Regions from separate parts of the Agrococcus jejuensis genome, predicted to be linked through region 2. Evidence: riboswitches for the same ligand, from Rfam matches in the RefSeq annotation. Region 2 holds a riboswitch; the other holds the start of a gene.
What was found. A riboswitch is a leader RNA that binds a small molecule or an ion and turns the genes downstream of it on or off. The one in region 2 is predicted to bind thiamine pyrophosphate.

Region 1 (3,887 bases), 670 kb from region 2:
CGCCGCGATGGCCGCGGCGAGCCACGGCTTGGCGACGTCGAGCGCCGCCCGCCACGTCGCGCCGCCCGCGGCGAGCGTCGCCATGGTCGACGACAGCGTGCAGCCCGTGCCGTGCGTCGACGTCGCCGCGAGGCGCGAGCCCGCGACCACGTGCACGCCGTCGGCGTCGACGATCGCGTCGAGGCACGTGGCGCCGTCGAGGTGGCCGCCCTTCAACAGCACCGCAGCACCCGTGCGCTGGTGCAGCGTGCGCGCCTGCGCGAGCGCCGCATCCCACGTCGCCGCCACGGGCTCGCCGACGAGCACCGCGAGCTCGGGCACGTTCGGCGTCACGAGGTCGGCGGCGGTGCAGAGGCGGCGGATGGCGTCCTCGGCGTCGCTCGCCAGCAGCCGATCGCCGCTCGTCGCGACCATGACCGGGTCGAGCACGACGAGCGGCGGGCGCACGTCGGCGAGCCAGCGCTCGACGACCGCGACGACGGGCGCCGACGCCAGCATGCCGAGCTTGACGGCGTCGATCGCGACGTCGTCGCTCAGCGTGCGCAGCTGCGCGTCGAGGAAGGGCAGCGGCGGCACGTGCACGTCGACGACGCCGCGCGTCGATTGCGCCGTGAGCGCTGTGACGACGGCCATGCCGAAGCCGCCGTGCGCCGCGATGGCCTTGAGGTCTGCCTGGATGCCGGCGCCGCCAGACGGGTCGCTGCCGGCGATCGACAGCACGCGAGGGATGCGGCTCATGCGCGCACCCCCGCCGCGGTCTGCCACGCCGCGACGAGCGCCGCGGCGGCCGCGCGCGGATCGGCGGCGGCGCTCACGGCCGAGACGACCGCGACGCCCGCGAGGCCCGCGACGGCGAGGCCGGGCACGTCGCGCACGTCGACGCCACCGATCGCGATGCACCGCAGGTCGGTGGCGGCGGCGACGGCGCGGATGCCGGCGACGCCGAGGGCGGGCGGATGGTCGGGCTTCGTCGCGGTGGCGCGCAGCACGCCGACGCCGAGGTAGTCGAGCGTGCCGACGGGCATGGCCGCGGCGGCGGCGAGATGCTCGGGCGTCGACGCCGTCCAGCCGACGATCGCCGTCGCGCCGAGGTGGCGCCGCGCGGTCTCTGGCGGCACGTCGGACTGCCCCAGGTGCACGCCGTCGACGCGCGCACCTGCGCCGCGGGCGGCGAGCACGACGTCGAGCCGGTCGTCGACGAGCAGCGACGCACGGCCGGCGACGACCGACGAGAGCGCGACCGCCTGCGCGACGAGCTCGCGCGCCGTCGCGTGCTTCGCACGCAGCTGCACCACGCGCACGCCCGCGCCGACGGCGGCGTCGACGACCGAGAGCAGCCGATCGACCGGCAGCCGCTCGTCGGTGACGAGGTGGATGCCCGCGACGCTCATCGTGCGACCTCCACCATGCGACGCTCGAGGCGCGCCTCGTCGAGGTCCGCGGGCTCGAGCGCCGCGAGGGCGTCGAGGAAGCGCACGGCGAACGAGCCGGGACCGTCGGCACCCGCCGCGGCGACCTCCGCCGCCCGCGCGTGCACGAGCGACGCCGCGACGGCCGCCGACAGCGGTGCGCAGACGCCGAGGAACGCCGCCATCGTCGCGCCGAGCGAGCAGCCGCCGCCCGTCACGCGCGTGAGCAGCGGCGAGCCGCCGGGCACGCGCACGACCTCGCGGCCGTCGGTCACGAGGTCGACGACGCCAGACACGGCCACGACCGCTCCCGTCTCGGCCGCGAGACGCATCGCGGTCTCGGCAGCCGCTTCCGGCCCGTCCGTCGCATCCACGCCGCGACCGCCTCCGCCCGCGCCGGCGAGGGCGAGGATCTCGGAGGCGTTGCCGCGCACGATCGCCGGACCGTGCGCGAGCAGCTCGTGCGCCAACGCGGTGCGCACCGGCAGGGTGCCGACCGCGACGGGGTCGAGCACCCAGCGATCGGTCGCGGCGACGACCTCGCGCGCCGCGGCGCGCTGCTCGGCCGTGGGCGTGCCGAGGTTCACGAGCACGCCGTCGGCGACGCCCGCGAACGCGCCGGCCTCGTCGGGGATGTCGACCATCGCGGCACTCGCGCCGAGCGCGAGCAGCACGTTGGCCGTGAAGCCCGTGACGACGTGGTTCGTGATGCACTGCGTGAGCGGCGCCGCGGCGCGGAGCGCCGCCAGGGCCTCCGCCGGCGTCAGGTGGGCCGCGTGCAGCGGCATCGGGTGGGCAGGGTGGACGTGTGCCATGGATGACATCCCTCCGCGAGTACGAGCTCGATCAGGTTCGCCGGGTGTGATCTCAGCCCCAGGCAGGGGCACCCCGTGTCGTGGAGGCGACGCTAGCACGGTGCGCGCAGCGTGCAGGTAAGGGTACCCTTGCTGCAAGGCCTCGCTGCGCGCTGCGCGCAGGCCCACCCCCAAGCCCCCCCCGGAAGGTCCCATGTCCGCGCGCGCCCACGCATCCCCGCAGGCCGGTCCCTCGAGCTCGGCGACCTCGGCCGGACCCCGGCGACTCGTCGCCGGCACCGCCGTCGGCGCGTGGCGCCGCGTGCTGCCCGGCCTCGCCGGCATCACGGTGCACCAGGTGTGCGAGATCGCCGTGCCCGTCGTCGTCGGCCTCGTGATCGACCGCGGCATCGTCGCGCACGACCCCGTCGCGCTGTGGACGTGGATCGGCGTGCTCGTGGGCGTGTTCCTCACGCTCGCGCTCGCCTTCCAGGTCGGCATCTTCTTCGGCCTGCGCGGCATGGAGGAGGCGCACCACGGGCTGCGCATGCGCACGACGTGGCGCATGCTCGACCCGCGCGGCTTCGGCGACCGGCCGCGCTCGGCGGGCGAGCTGCTCGGCATCGGCGGCACCGACGTGCAGACGGTGTCGGGCGGCGTCATGCTGCTCGTCTTCCCCATCGCCGAGCTCGCCGCCGTGATCGTCGCCGGCATCGTGCTCGTCGGCATCTCGTGGCCGCTCGGCGTCGCCGTCATCGCCGGCGGACCGATCTTCCTGCTGCTGCTCGATCGCATCGGCAAGGCCCTGCGCCAGCGGGCGGAGGCCGAGCAGCAGGTGACGGCGGATGCCGCGACGCTCGCCGCCGACGTCATCGGCGGCTTCCGCACGCTCTCGGCGCTCGGCGCGACGGCGCAGGCGAGCACGCGCTACCGCGCCGCGAGCAGCCGCGCGCTCGACGCGGCGATCGCCGCACGACGCACGGAGGCGTGGTTCGTCGCGCTCTCGAGGATCGCGACGGGCTCGTTCGTCGCCGGCATCGGCATCGCCGCCGTCGCCATGGCCATCGGCGGCTCGATCACCGTCGGGCAGCTCATCACGGTCGTCGGCGTCGTGCAGGTGGTCATGGGCCCGCTGCAGGCGCTCGCCGTCAACGTCGGCGCCACCTGGGCGCGCGCGACGGCCTCCGCGACCCGCGTCCTGTCGCTGCTGCACGCCCCGCCGGCGCACGACGCGGATGGCGATGCCCGCGCGCCGCTCGGCGCGGGCATCCGCATGCGCGACGTCGTGGGCGAGCACGTGCGCGGCGTCTCGCTCGACGTCGCGCCCGGCGAGGTCGTGGGCGTCGTGGCCGACGCGCCGACCGCTGCCGAGCTCGTGGCGCTGCTCGGCGGCACGCGCGTGCCCGAGGCGGGCACGGTCGAGGTCGACGGGCACGACCTCGCAGCGCTGCCCGCGAGCCGTAGGTACGAGCACGTCGTCGCCGCACCGCACGCCGCGCATGCGATCGCGGGCTCCGTTGCGCGCAACGTGCTCGGGCGCTCGTCGGGCGACCCGCATCCGGCCCTCGCAGCCTCGGCGTTCGACGACGCCCTCGCGACCCTGCCGAGCGGCACGGCGACCGACGTGGGTCCCTCGGGCCGCTCCCTCTCCGGCGGGCAGCGGCAGCGCCTCGCCCTCGCCCGC
Region 2 (3,887 bases):
TGTCGACGAGCAGCGAGAGCGAGCCGGTGACGACGGCGCCGACGGCTTGGATGACGAGCACCGCCGCCGTGATGCCGAAGGCGATCGCGAGGCGGCGGCGGTTGGCGACGGCGCCGTGCGCATGCCCGTGATCGTGGCCGCCGTGGCCGTGGCCGTGCCCGGCGCCCATCAGGCGGCTCCGTGGTGGTGCTCGGCGTCGCCGTCGACGCGGGCGGCGAGCGCTGCGGCGGCGTCGAGCAGCACCGTGACCTCGTCGGGAGCGACGATCGAGTGCCACGAGGCGCGGCCCTCTGGCCTCGACGTCACGAGCCCGCAGTCGCGCAGGCACGCGAGGTGCGCGCTCACGGTCGACTGCGCGAGGTGCAGGTGGTCGGTGAGGTCGCGCACGCGATGCTCGCCCTCCATGAGGTGCGTGAGCAGGCGGATGCGGCCGGGGTCCGAGAGCGCGTGCAGCACCGTGGCCACGCGCATCCGATCCATCGTCATGTGGCGATGATAGCGCCAGTGGACGATTCGACGGAAGGAGTCAGGCGAGCGGCTCGACCTCGACGGGCAGCGCGATCTTCGCCGTGCGGCCGTCGCCCGACGAGCGTCCCGTGAGCCGGCGACCGATCCACGGCAGCACGTGGCGGCGGTAGTAGAGGGCGTCGCGTCGCCCCTCGGCGGTCGTGACGGGCACGAGGTCCTCCCACGCCGCCGGCGCGTCGACGCCGAGCGCGTGCAGGAAGGTCGTCGCTGCCCGCGCGTGGCCCGCGGCGTTGAGGTGCAGCCGGTCGTCGGTCCAGAAGCGCCCGTGCTGCAGCTCGACGTCGGTCCAGTTGTCGACGAACGGCACGTCGAGCGCATCCGCCCACGAGCGCACCGCGTCGCGCAGCGCATCGCCGCGCCGCAGCATCACGCCGCCGCCCGCCATGACCGCCGACGGGTTCGCCCCCGACACCATCACGGGCACGATGCCGGCGTCGAGGATGCGGTGCACGGCCGTCTCGAGCTGGCCGCTCACCCAGTCGATCGTGACGCGCGGGCGCAGGATGTCGTTGCCGCCGCCGTTGATCGACAGGTGGCTCGGGCGCAGCGCGATCGCGGCGTCGAGCTGCTCGTCGAGGATCGGCCCCAGCTTGCGGCCGCGCACGGCGAGGTTCGCGTACTCGATCGACTCGCCCTGCGCCGTCGCGAGCCCCACGGCGGCGAGGTCTGCCCAGCCGCGCACGGCATCCGATCCGGCGACCACGTCGCCGTAGCCCTCCGTGAACGAGTCGCCGATCGCCACGAGCCTCGAGACATGCACGACCCCAGGCTAGGCCGGGCGTAGCATGGGCTTCAAACCACGGGAGTCCGGTGCGCCGGGCTGAGAGGAAGGCCGAAGCCTTCGACCGTCGAACCTGATCCGGGTCATGCCGGCGCAGGGAGCGATCTCACCCGTGCCCTTCCCTCGAGAGGCACACCATGTCCACCATCACCGCGCCGTCGGGCGCTCCCACCGTGTCGCGCTTCCGCTGGCGCGTCGTCGACATCGTCACCGCATCCGTGCTCGCCGTCGCGTGCGGCCTGCTGTTCGTGCTCTGGAACGGCGTCGGCGGCGCCTGGTTCGCGGTCGCGGATGCGTTCACGCCCGGCTTCGGCGGCATCGCCGTGGGTCCGTGGCTGCTGGGCGGCGTCATCGGCGGCCTCGTGATCCGCAAGCCCGGCGCTGCGATCTTCGTCGAGGTCGTCGCCGCCAACGTGTCGACGCTGCTCGGCAGCCAGTGGGGCATCGAGACCGTGTACTCGGGCCTCGCGCAGGGCATCGGCGCCGAGCTCGTGCTCGCCGTGCTGCTGTATCGCCGCTTCGGCGTCGTCGCCGCGATGGCGACGGGCATCGGCGCCGCCGTCGGCGCATGGACGCTCGAGCTCTTCCTCTCTGGCAACCTCGCGAAGGGTCCGGAGTTCCTCGGCATCTACCTCGGGTCGCTCGTCGTCTCGGGCGCGCTGCTCGCCGGCCTCGTCGGCTGGCTGCTCGTGCGCGGCCTCGCCGCGACCGGCGCGCTCTCGCGGTTCGCGGCCGGGCGCGAGGCGCAGCGGCGCGCGTGACCGCCGCCTCGATCCGCGCCGACGGATGGGGCTGGCGACACGCTGCCCGCACCCGTCCGGCGGTCGCGGGCCTCTCCTTCAGCGTCGAGCCGGGGGAGCGCGTGCTGCTGCTCGGGCCCTCGGGCGCGGGCAAGTCGACGCTGCTCGCGGGGCTCGCGGGCGTGCTCGGCGACGCCGAGGACGGCGAGGAGAGCGGATCGCTCGCGGTCGACGGCGCGCATCCCGCGACGACGCGCGGCACGGCCGGGCTCGTGCTGCAGGATCCGCAGGCGAACACGATCCTGTCGCGCGTCGGCGACGACGTGGCCTTCGGGGCCGAGAACCTGCGCGTGCCGCGCGACGAGATCTGGACCCGCGTGCGCGAGGCGCTCGACGCCGTGGGCCTCGCCGTCGACCTCGAGCGCTCGACGGCGGCGCTGTCGGGCGGCCAGCGGCAGCGGCTCGCCCTCGCGGGCATCCTCGCCATGCGCCCCGGGCTCGTGCTGCTCGACGAGCCGACGGCGAACCTCGACCCCGAAGGCGTCGTCGAGGTGCGCGACGCCGTCGTGCGCATGCTCGACGCCACGGGGGCGACGCTCGTCGTCGTCGAGCACCGCGTCGACACGTGGCTGCCGGTCGTCGACCGCGTCGTCGTGCTCGACCCGGGCGGCGGCGTGCTCGCCGACGGGCCGGCGGATGCGGTGTTCGCGCGCCACGGCGACGCTCTCGCCGAGTGCGGCGTGTGGGTGCCTGGGCACCCCGTCTCGGTCGAGCGCCGCGAGGTCGCGGCGGGCGACGAGCTGCTGCGTGCGTCGGGCCTCGTCGTCGGCCGCGACGCGCCCGTGCGCCCGCCCGTCGACCTCGCGCTCGCCGCGGGCACGTCGACGGTCGTCACGGGGCCGAACGGCGCGGGCAAGTCGACGCTCGCCCTCACGATGGCGTCGCTGCTGCCGCGGCTCGGCGGTACGCTCGCCGCGTCGCCGACGCTCGCGGGCGGCCTGTCGCCCGACCCGGGGCGGTGGCGCTCGAGCGCCCTCGCGACGCGCATCGGCACGGTGTTCCAGGAGCCCGAGCACCAGCTCGTGGGCCGCACGGTGCGCGAGGAGCTCGGCATCGGCCTGCGCGCCGTCGGCGTGCCGCGCGCCGTCCACGCCGCGCGCATCGACGCGCTGCTGCAGCGCCTGCGCCTCGACCACCTCGCCGACGCGCATCCCTTCACGCTCTCGGGCGGCGAGCAGCGCCGCCTGTCGGTCGCGACGGTGCTCGCGACGGGCCCGCGCGTCGTCGTGCTCGACGAGCCGACGTTCGGGCAGGACCGCCGCACGTGGCGCGAGCTCGTGACGCTCATGGCCGACCTCGTGGCCGACGGCGCCGCGCTGCTGTCGGTGACGCACGACGCCGACGTCGTGCGCGTGCTCGGCACGTCGACGTCCACCGACCGCGTCGTCGGGCTGGACGCCGCATGATCGGCACCCGTCGCGTCGCGCCGCCGACGCACCTCGATCGCGTGAACCCCGTCACGCCGTTCCTCGCCGCCATCGTGCTGTCGCTGCCGCTGCTCGTCACGATCGACGTCGTCAGCGCCTCCGTCGCGCTCGTGCTCGGCATCGCCGGGCTGCTCGCCGCCGGGCTCCGACCCGGCACGATCGTGCGCCGCACGTGGCCCGTGCTCGTCGCGGCGCCGCTGTCGGGCATCAGCATGCTGCTCTACGCGCAGCCCGCAGGCCGCATCCACCTGCGCGTGTGGCTCGCCGTGATCAGCGACGACTCCATCGCCCTCGCCGTCGCGATCGTCGTGCGCGTGCTCGCGATCGGTGTGCCGACGCTCGCGATCCTCG

Region 1: it holds a riboswitch for thiamine pyrophosphate, as region 2 does, so the genes downstream of both, thiM (hydroxyethylthiazole kinase) here and BLQ67_RS16925 (ECF transporter S component) in region 2, are expected to answer to the same signal.

The regions. Positions count from the first base shown of each region.
Region 1 covers NZ_LT629695.1:383,323-387,209, forward strand. Annotated here, with positions in the region: gene thiD (bifunctional hydroxymethylpyrimidine kinase/phosphomethylpyrimidine kinase) at 1-738, opposite strand, end outside; gene thiE (thiamine phosphate synthase) at 735-1,391, opposite strand; gene thiM (hydroxyethylthiazole kinase) at 1,388-2,224, opposite strand; TPP riboswitch at 2,216-2,310, opposite strand; gene BLQ67_RS01800 (ABC transporter transmembrane domain-containing protein) at 2,418-3,887, shown strand, end outside.
Region 2 covers NZ_LT629695.1:3,118,443-3,122,329, forward strand. Annotated here, with positions in the region: gene BLQ67_RS14740 (cation diffusion facilitator family transporter) at 1-169, opposite strand, end outside; gene BLQ67_RS14745 (ArsR/SmtB family transcription factor) at 169-486, opposite strand; gene BLQ67_RS14750 (SGNH/GDSL hydrolase family protein) at 527-1,288, opposite strand; TPP riboswitch at 1,318-1,426, shown strand; gene BLQ67_RS16925 (ECF transporter S component) at 1,447-2,070, shown strand; gene BLQ67_RS14760 (ABC transporter ATP-binding protein) at 2,067-3,515, shown strand; gene BLQ67_RS14765 (energy-coupling factor transporter transmembrane component T family protein) at 3,512-3,887, shown strand, end outside.